2 regions of the Rathayibacter sp. VKM Ac-2759 genome follow, and region 2 is predicted to be linked to the other one. Evidence: predicted binding sites of a transcription regulator. Region 2 holds the regulator's gene; the other holds the start of a gene.

Region 1 (4,888 bases), 360 kb from region 2:
GCGAGGACCTCGGGCTTGAGCCGCGAGCCCTTGCAGACGGGGCAGGGCACCTCGCGGAGGAACTCGGACCAGCGGGTGCGCTGCACATCGGTCTCGGCCTGGACGTACTGGCGCTCGATGTAGGGCACGACACCCTCGAAGCCCGACGTGTAGCTCATCTCACGGCCGTAGCGGTTCTTCCACTTGACCTTGACCTCGAAGTTGTCGCCGTGCAGGACGGCCTGCTGGACCTCGGAGCTGAGCCGCTTCCACGGCGTGGTCAGCTTGAAGCCGAGATCGCGCGAGAGGCCGTCGAGCAGCTTCTCGTAGTACTGGAAGAGGCCCTTGCCCTGCGTGGTCCAGGGGATGATGACGCCCTCGGCGATGCTGAGATCGGGGTCGCCCAGGAGCAGGTCGTCGTCGACCGACATGCGCGTGCCGAGGCCCGAGCACTCGGGGCAGGCGCCGAACGGGGCGTTGAACGAGAAGGTGCGCGGCTCGATCTCGGTGAGGGAGATCGGGTGGTTGTTGGGGCAGGAGAGCTTCTCGGAGAAGGTCGTCCAGGCGCCCTCGCCCTCACCGTCGACGAAGTTGATCTGCACGATGCCGTCGGTGAGGCGGAGAGCGGTCTCGAGGGAGTCGGTGAGCCGGCCGAGGATGTCGGGACCCGCGACGAGACGGTCGACCACGACCGAGATGTCGTGCTTGTACTGCTTCTTGAGCGTGGGCGGGTCGCTGAGCTGGATGAGCGAGCCGTCGACCATCGCACGGGAGTACCCGCCGGCGGTGAGCTCCTTGAAGAGGTCGACGAACTCGCCCTTCTTCTGCGAGACGACCGGGCTGAGGATCTGGTAGCGGGTGCCGCTCTCGAGCTCCATCATCTGATCGGCGATCTGCTGAACGGTCTGCGCCGAGATCTTCTCGCTGCAGATCGGGCAGTGCGGCACGCCGATGCGCGCCCAGAGCAGACGCATGTAGTCGAAGATCTCGGTGATCGTGCCGACGGTCGAGCGCGGGTTGCGGTTCGTCGACTTCTGGTCGATCGAGACCGCGGGGCTCAGCCCCTCGATGAAGTCGACGTCGGGGCGGTCGACCTGGCCGAGGAACTGGCGCGCGTAGGCCGACAGCGACTCGACGTAGCGGCGCTGACCCTCGGCGAAGATCGTGTCGAAGGCCAGCGACGACTTGCCGGACCCCGACAGACCGGTGAAGACGACCATCGAGTCGCGCGGGATCTCGAGGTCGACATCGTGGAGGTTGTGCACCCGGGCACCGCTCACCACCAGCTTCGAGACCGACTCGTCGAGGGAGGAGACGAAGCGGTGGAAGGAGGGAGAGGGGGCGGACGAGGGGTCTGTTACGGCATTCGCGATCGACACCTCGAAAGTGTATGCGGAGCCACCGACATCGCCCGGGGACGTTCGCTGGGCGCTGATCCGGGGCGCGCGGTCTTGCGGATCGCGCACCCCGTCGCGGACCGCGGCGGTCGCCTCCGGCCGCGCTCCGCCGCTCCCGATCAGGAGAGGTGGCCCGCCTTCTCCATCTGGCGGAGCTCGCGCTTGAGCTCCTGGACCTCGTCGCGCAGTCGCGCCGCGAGCTCGAACTTGAGCTCGCCCGCGGCCTGCAGCATCTGGCCGTTGAGGTCCGAGATGATCGCCTCGAGGTCGTTGCCGCCGTTGGCGGCGAGACCTTGCCGACGGAGGTTGGGGGTCGGGCTCTTCTTCTTGGCGTCGCGGCCGGCGAGGAGCTTGGCCGTGTCGGCCCCCTCGCGGGCGAGGGCGTCGGTGATGTCGGCGATCTTCTTGCGGAGCGGAGTCGGATCGATGCCGTGCTCGAGGTTGTAGGCGACCTGCCTCTCTCGGCGGCGGTCGGTCTCGTCGATCGCGAGCCGCATCGAGTCGGTCACCTTGTCGGCGTACATGTGCACCTCGCCCGAGACGTTGCGGGCCGCGCGGCCGATCGTCTGGATGAGCGACGTCGAGGAGCGGAGGAAGCCCTCCTTGTCGGCGTCGAGGATGGCGACGAGCGACACCTCGGGCAGGTCGAGGCCCTCGCGGAGGAGGTTGATGCCGACCAGGACGTCGTACACGCCCGCGCGCAGCTCGGACAGCAGCTCGACCCGGCGGAGCGTGTCGACGTCGGAGTGCAGGTAGCGGACGCGGACTCCGGCCTCGGTGAGGAAGTCGGTGAGCTCCTCGGCCATCCGCTTGGTGAGCGTGGTGACGAGGACGCGCTCGTCGCGCTCGGTGCGGCGCTTGATCTCCTCGAGCAGGTCGTCGATCTGGCCCTTGGTCGGCTTGACGACGATCTCCGGGTCGACGAGGCCGGTGGGGCGGATGATCTGCTCGACGATGCCGTCGGCGATGCCCATCTCGTAGCGGCCGGGGGTCGCGGAGAGGTAGACCGTCTGGCCGACGCGCTGCTTGAACTCCTCCCACTTGAGCGGACGGTTGTCCATCGCCGAGGGCAGGCGGAAGCCGTGCTCGACGAGCGTGCGCTTGCGGGAGGCGTCGCCCTCGTACATCGCGCCGATCTGCGGCACGGTCACGTGCGACTCGTCGATCACGACGAGGAAGTCGTCGGGGAAGTAGTCGAGGAGGCAGTGCGGCGCCTCGCCCGACTCGCGGCCGTCGATGTGCCGGGAGTAGTTCTCGATGCCCGAGCAGAATCCGATCTGCTGCATCATCTCGAGGTCGAACGTGGTGCGCATCCGGAGCCGCTGGGCCTCGAGCAGCTTGCCCTGCTTCTCGAGATCGGCGAGCCGCACCTCGAGCTCCTGCTGGATCGTGTCGATCGCGCGGTGCATGACGTCCTGGCTGGCGACGTAGTGCGAACCGGGGAAGACGGAGACGGAGTCGAGCTTGCGCACGATGTCGCCGGTGAGCGGGTGCAGGGTGTACAGCGCCTCGATCTCGTCCCCGAACATCTCGATGCGGATCGCGAGCTCCTCGTACATCGGGATGATCTCGATCGTGTCGCCGCGGACGCGGAAGGTGCCACGGGCGAAGTCGACGTCGTTGCGGGCGTACTGCATCGACACGAACTTGCGGATGAGGCGGTCGCGGTCGACGCGCTGGCCGACCTGCAGCGCCACCATCGCCTCGAGGTACTGCTCGGGCTGGCCCAGGCCGTAGATGCACGAGACCGTCGAGACGACGATGACGTCGCGACGGCTGAGCAGCGAGTTGGTCGTCGAGTGGCGCAGGCGCTCGACCTCGGCGTTGACCGAGCTGTCCTTCTCGATGAAGGTGTCGGTCTGCGGGACGTAGGCCTCGGGCTGGTAGTAGTCGTAGTAGGAGACGAAGTACTCCACCGCGTTGTTGGGGAACAGCTCGCGGAACTCGTTCGCCAGCTGCGCCGCCAGCGTCTTGTTGTGGGCGAGCACGAGCGTGGGCCGCTGCACCGCCTCGACGAGCCACGCGGTGGTGGCGGACTTGCCCGTGCCCGTCGCGCCGAGGAGCACGACGTCGGCCTCGCCGGCCTGGATCCGGGCGCTCAGATCGGCGATCGCGGCGGGCTGATCGCCGCTCGGCTTGTATTCGCTGACGACCTCGAAGGGGTGCACGGCACGGGTGGGCTCCATGCTCGAAGCGTAGCTGCGACCACCGACACGGAGCCCGGCGTGCGCTCGCCGCGAACGGGCTGGTGCACCGCGGACCGCGGGCAGCGCACGGCGTTCTGCACGAGATCGGCCGGTCCTGCGCTTCCAGGCGGAGCAGAGCGCTCTTCCGCCCGCGACACCTGCAGATCGCACCAGCACCTGCAGAGGTGCAGCAGACCGCGTCAGCCCCGAGCGCGCAGCTGCTCCCACAGCGCGTCGGTGCGCGCCAGGGTCTCGTCGAGGGTGCCGGAGGAGTCGATCACGACGTCGGCGAGGGCGAGCCGCTGCTCGTCGGTCGCCTGCGCGCCGACGCGGGCCCGCGCCTCCGGCTCGGACATGCCCCGGAGGCGCACGAGCCGGTCGACGCGCGCGGCCTCGGGCGCGTGGACGACGACGACCTCGTCGAACTCCCCCGCACCGCGGCCCTCGGCCAGCAGCGGCACGTCGTAGACCACGACGGCCCCGGGATCGGCCTCCGCCGCCTGCGCGAAGAGGCGCTGCGAGCGCTCCCCCACCGCGGGGTGCGTGATCGCGTTCAGATCGGCGCGGGCGGAGGCGTCGGCGAAGACGACGGCGCCGAGGGCCGCCCGGTCGAGGGAGCCGTCGGGCCGCAGCATCGACGGGCCGAACCGCTCCACGATCGCCAGCAGGGCGGGCTCCCCCGGCTCGACGACCTCGCGGGCGAGCACGTCGGCGTCGACGACGACCGCTCCGTGCTCGGCGAGACGGCGGGCGACGGTCGACTTGCCGGAGGCGATGCCTCCGGTGAGGGCTACGAGATGCACGCGCACACCCTACTCAGCCCCGCGGAGAGGAGGGGGAACGCCGAACGGCCGGCCCCCGAGGGGACCGGCCGTTCGTGTGCGTGCACTCGATCAGTTGCTCGAGGACAGCTTCTCGCGCAGTGCGGCGAGCGACTCGTCGTCGGCGAGGGTGCCGGCTCCGGTCGCCTCGCTGGTGAAGCCGCCGCCGACCGAGACGCCCTCGGAGACGGTGGCCGCCTCCTCCTGCGACTTGGCGACCTGGGCCTTGTGGGCCTCCCAGCGGGCCTGCGCCGCGGCGTAGTCCTGCTCCCAGGCCTCGCGCTGCGACTCGAAGCCCTCGCGCCACTCGTTGGTCTCGGGGTCGAAGCCGTCGGGGTACTTGTAGTTCCCCTGGTCGTCGTACTCCGTCGCCATGCCGTAGAGGGCCGGGTCGAACTCGGTGCCCTCGGGGTCGACGTTCTCGTTCGCCTGCTTGAGCGAGAGCGAGATGCGGCGACGGTCGAGGTCGATGTCGATGACCTTGACGAAGACCTCTTCACCGACC
Region 2 (4,888 bases):
CTCGACGCCCTTCTCGAACAGCACCTGCATGCCCACGCAGATGCCGAGGACGGGACGGCCGCCGGAGAGGCGCTTGTCGATGATCTCGCCGCCGCGGGCTCTCGTGAGCGCGTCCATCACGGCGCTGAAGGCTCCGACGCCCGGGACGAGCAGGCCGTCGGCCTCGAGCGCGCGCTGCCGGTCGGAGGTCAGCTCGACATCGGCTCCGGCGAGCTCGAGGGCCTTGACCGCCGAGTGCACGTTGCCCGAGCCGTAGTCGTAGACGACGACGGAGGGGCGGCCGGTCGTCACAGCGCGCCCTTGGTCGACGGGACTCCCGCGACCAGCGGGTCGAAGGCCTTCGCCTGCCGGAAGGCGCGGGCGAACGCCTTGAACTCGGCCTCGGCGATGTGGTGCGGGTCGCGCCCGCCGAGGACGGTGACGTGGACGGTCAGGCCCGCGTTGAACGCGATCGCCTCGAAGACGTGCCGCACCATGGATCCGGTGAAGTGCCCGCCGATGAGGTGCAGGGCGAAGCCCTCGGGCTCGCCGGTGTGCACGAGGTACGGGCGACCGGAGATGTCGACGACGGCCTGGACCAGTGCCTCGTCGAGCGGGACGAGCGCGTCGCCGAAGCGGGAGATCCCGGCCTTGTCGCCGAGCGCCTGCCTGATCGCAGTGCCGAGCACGATGCCGATGTCCTCGGCGGTGTGGTGGATGTCGATCTCGATGTCGCCGGTGGCCCGGACCGTGAGGTCGGTCAGGGAGTGCTTCGCGAACGCCGTCAGCAGGTGGTCGAAGAAGGGCACGCCGGTCTCGAGATCGGCGACGCCGGTGCCGTCGAGGTCGATCGACAGCTCGATGCTCGACTCGCTGGTGGCACGGCTGAGGGAGGCGGTGCGCCCGGGTGCGGCGCTCGGAGAGGTCATGCACCCAGTCTATTCGCGGCGGGGCGCACGCTCCGTGGTGGCGGGACGGGCCTCAGGACCCGCTGCGTGCGTCCGCTCGGGCCGCCACGACCTCCGTCATCGCGTCGAGGAACGCCGTCGTCTCGGCCTCCGTTCCCGCACTCACCCGGAGGTGGTTCGGGATGCCGACGTCGCGGATGAGGACCCCGCGGGCCAGCAGCGCCTCGAACACCGCGCGCGGATCGTCGACACCGCCGAAGAGGACGAAGTTGCTCCCGGTCTCGTGCACGTCGAAGCCGAGAGCGCGGAGCCCGTCGACCATCCGGTCGCGCTGCACGATGATGTCGCCGACCATGGCGAGCATCTCGTCGGAGTGGGCGAGCGCGGCCGTGGCCGCCGCCTGCGTGAGCGCCGAGAGGTGGTAGGGCAGGCGGACGAGCCGGAGCGCGTCGATCACGGCCGGGTCGGCGGCGAGGTAGCCGAGGCGGACGCCCGCGAAGGCGAAGGCCTTGCTCATCGTGCGCGAGACGAGGAGGCGGGGGCGGCCCGGCAGCAGGCTCAGCGCGGTGGGAGCTCCGCGGCCTCCGAACTCGGCGTAGGCCTCGTCGACGACCACGATGCCGTCGGTCGCGTCGTAGACGGCGGCGACGGTCTCGAGGTCGAGCGGGGTGCCCGTGGGGTTGTTGGGGGCGCAGAGGAACACGATGTCGGGCTGCGCCAGGCGGACCTGCTCGGCCGCGTGCGCCGCTCCGACGCGGAAGTCGCTCTCGCGCGGCGCGGGGATCCACTCCATGCCGCTGCCGGAGGCGAGGATCGAGTACATCGAGTAGGTCGGCGCGAAGCCGAGGAGCGACCGCCCGGGACCGCCGAAGGCCTGCAGCACGTGCTGGAGGACCTCGTTCGACCCGTTGGCCGCCCAGACGCCGTCCGCGGTGAGACCGTGGCCGAGGTAGCCGGCGAGGGAGTCGCGGAGCTCGCGGAACTCGCGATCGGGGTAGCGGTTGACGGTGCGGAGCGCGACTCCGACCCGCTCGATGATGTCCGAGACGACGTCGTCCGGGACGGGGTGGGTGTTCTCGTTGACGTTCAGGGCGACGGGCACGACGGCCTGGGGCGCACCGTAGGGGTGCTTGCCGCGGAGGTCGTCGCGCAGGGGCAGATCATCGAGAGTCGTCACCAGAAGATGCTAGCGGCGCCGCCCGTCGAGGCCGGAGTGCCGGTCAGCGGACGACGTCGTACTGGGAGGGGACCGCGAGGCGCTGCCCGGGCTCGATGCCGGCGCTGGGGAGCTGGTTGAGCGACAGGATGTCGTCGACCACGTCGCGGGGGTCGGACTCCGGAGCGAGCTCCTCGGCGAGCGACCAGAGGGACTCGCCCGCGCGGACGGTGACGTACTGGAACTCGACGCCCGACTGATCGGCGGACGCGACTGCTCCCCCGCCGTTCAGGCCGAAGACGAAGGCGCCGGCGACGATCGGCAGCGCCCCGAGAGTGGCGAGCACGGCGCGCCCGCGCCGCGTGAGGCGCAGGTGCGACTTCTGCGGCGTCGCCGGATCGATCGGACGCCGGGTCGCGTGCGAGTCGTGTGTCGTGCGGGAATTCCGTGCGGTCATGGTGATCGCTCCTCTCAGCAGGGACTCGGGGCGGACCTCGGCCGGGAGGGCCGCCCCGAATCTCTGTTCCGAATATATCTTCGAACTTCGCGGCGGACAAGTGCCTGTCGCGTCGTATCCGCTGTGCCGCCCTCCGGATGACGGCTCGCGACACACTCGAACGAATGTTTCGAACGGGGACCCGCGGCGGATACAGTTTCGAGAGCCCGGAGGTAGTACAGCAGCGACCACCGACATTCGACGTCGGACCGCAGCCGGGAGGGTGCGCACGCGGGGTGCGCGCCGAGAGAGGGAGCACCGTGAGCGACGCGCAGACGCCGAAGACCAAGCCGGGCGCCGGTCGCCGCCGCAAGAACCTGAGCGCCAAGCAGCTCGCCATCCTCGATGCGATCCAGCGCTCGGTGTCGAGCCGCGGCTACCCGCCGAGCATGCGCGAGATCGGCGACGCCGTCGGCCTCGCCTCGCTCTCGAGCGTCACGCACCAGCTCAACCAGCTCGAGCTGAGCGGCTACCTCCGCCGCGACCCCAACCGGCCCCGCGCGCTCGAGATCCTGATCGACGTCCCGAGCTCGACCGAGGACGACGGCTCCTTCGAGTCGACCGTGACCGTCGGTGACGCGGCGATGGTGCCGCTCGTCGGCCGGATCGCGGCGGGCGTCCCGATCATGGCCGACCAGCAGATCGACGAGGTGTTCCCCCTCCCCCGGCAGCTGGTGGGCAAGGGCGAGCTGTTCATGCTGAAGGTCGTCGGCGAGTCGATGATCGACGCGGCCATCTGCGACGGCGACTGGGTCGTGGTGCGGTCGCAGCGCACCGCCGAGAACGGCGAGATCGTGGCGGCCATGCTCGACGGCGAGGCGACCGTGAAGGTGCTCCGCCAGCGCGACGGCCACACCTGGCTCCTCCCCCGCAACTCCAACTTCGAGCCCATCCTCGGCGACGAGGCCGAGGTGCTCGGGAAGATCGTCGCGGTGCTCCGCTCCGTCTGACCGCGGACGAGGAGACCCCGGTCCGTCGAGGTTGCCTGCTCGCGCAGGGCGCCTCGACGGGCCGGGGTCCGCTCGTCCGGGCCCGCGCCTCCTAGACGGCCGCCGCTCCCGTGAGCGCCGCGCGGGCGCCGGAGGCCGCGGAGACCATCGACCGCAGCGACGCCACCGTCTCCTCGTAGCCCCGGGTCTTCAGACCGCAGTCCGGGTTGATCCAGAGCTGGCGCGCGGGGATGGAGCCGAGAGCCGTGCCGACCAGATCGGACACCTCCCCCTCGCTCGGGACGCGCGGCGAGTGGATGTCGTACACACCGGGGCCGATGCCCCGCGCGAAGCCGGAGCGCTCGATGTCGGTGACGACCTCCATCCGCGAGCGCGCCGCCTCGATGCTGGTCACGTCCGCGTCGAGCTGGTCGATCGCGTCGATGACGACTCCGAACTCGGAGTAGCAGAGGTGGGTGTGGATCTGCGTGCCCGTCGCGGCTCCCGCGGTAGCGAGCCGGAACGCACCGACCGACCAGTCGAGGTAGGCGGGCTGGTTCGCCTTCTCGAGCGGCAGCAGCTCGCGCAGCGCCGGCTCGTCGACCTGGACGATGCGGATCCCCGCGCGCTCGAGGTCGGCGATCTCGTCGCGCAGGCTCAGTGCGACCTGCTCGGCGGTCTCCTTCAGCGGCTGGTCGTCGCGCACGAACGACCACGCGAGGATCGTCACCGGGCCGGTGAGCATGCCCTTGACCGGCCGCTCGGTCAGCGACTGGGTGAAGCTCGACCACTCGACCGTGATCGGTGCCGGGCGCGAGACGTCGCCCCAGAGCAGCGACGGCCGCGTGCAGCGGCTGCCGTACGACTGCACCCAGCCGTTCCGCGTCACCGCGAAGCCGTCCAGGTTCTCGGCGAAGTACTGCACCATGTCGTTGCGCTCGGGCTCGCCGTGCACGAGGACGTCGAGCCCGATCTCCTCCTGGAGCCGCACGACGCGCTCGATCTCGGCGCGCATGCGCTCGACGTACTGCGACTCGGTCAGCTCGCCCCGCCCCACGGCCGCTCGCGCCGTGCGGATCTCGCGCGTCTGCGGGAACGATCCGATGGTCGTCGTCGGCAGCGGCGGAAGGCCGAGGGCCTCCTCCTGGGCGGCGAGGCGCTCCTCGTAGGAGGCGCGGCGGTAGTCCTCCGGCCGGAGAGCCGCCGCGCGGGCGCGGACGGCACCGTCGCGCACGCCCGGCGCCGCACGGCGGTCCTCGAGCGCCGCCGCGGCGTCCGAGAGCTCGGCGGCGACGGCGTCGCGACCCTGGGTGAGCCCCCGCGCCAGCACCGCGATCTGCTCCACCTTCTGATCGGCGAAGGCGAGCCACGAGGCGAGGCGCGCATCGAGGTCGGGCTCGTCGGTGACGTCGTGCGGGAC

What was found. The regulator LexA, encoded in region 2, represses DNA repair genes until DNA is damaged. The targets are predictions, from matches to a motif close to TCGAACANNTGTTCGA.
Region 1: the regulator LexA is predicted to act here: its motif matches at 1,360-1,375, upstream of uvrA (excinuclease ABC subunit UvrA).

What each region holds. Positions count from the first base shown of each region.
Region 1 covers NZ_CP047176.1:1,836,493-1,841,380, reverse strand. Annotated here, with positions in the region: gene uvrA (excinuclease ABC subunit UvrA) at 1-1,262, opposite strand, end outside; gene uvrB (excinuclease ABC subunit UvrB) at 1,496-3,562, opposite strand; gene coaE (dephospho-CoA kinase) at 3,763-4,365, opposite strand; gene rpsA (30S ribosomal protein S1) at 4,456-4,888, opposite strand, start outside.
Region 2 covers NZ_CP047176.1:1,479,901-1,484,788, reverse strand. Annotated here, with positions in the region: gene hisH (imidazole glycerol phosphate synthase subunit HisH) at 1-291, opposite strand, end outside; gene hisB (imidazoleglycerol-phosphate dehydratase HisB) at 288-908, opposite strand; gene GSU68_RS06785 (histidinol-phosphate transaminase) at 961-2,067, opposite strand; gene GSU68_RS06780 (LysM peptidoglycan-binding domain-containing protein) at 2,108-2,500, opposite strand; gene lexA (transcriptional repressor LexA) at 2,800-3,489, shown strand; gene metE (5-methyltetrahydropteroyltriglutamate--homocysteine S-methyltransferase) at 3,581-4,888, opposite strand, start outside.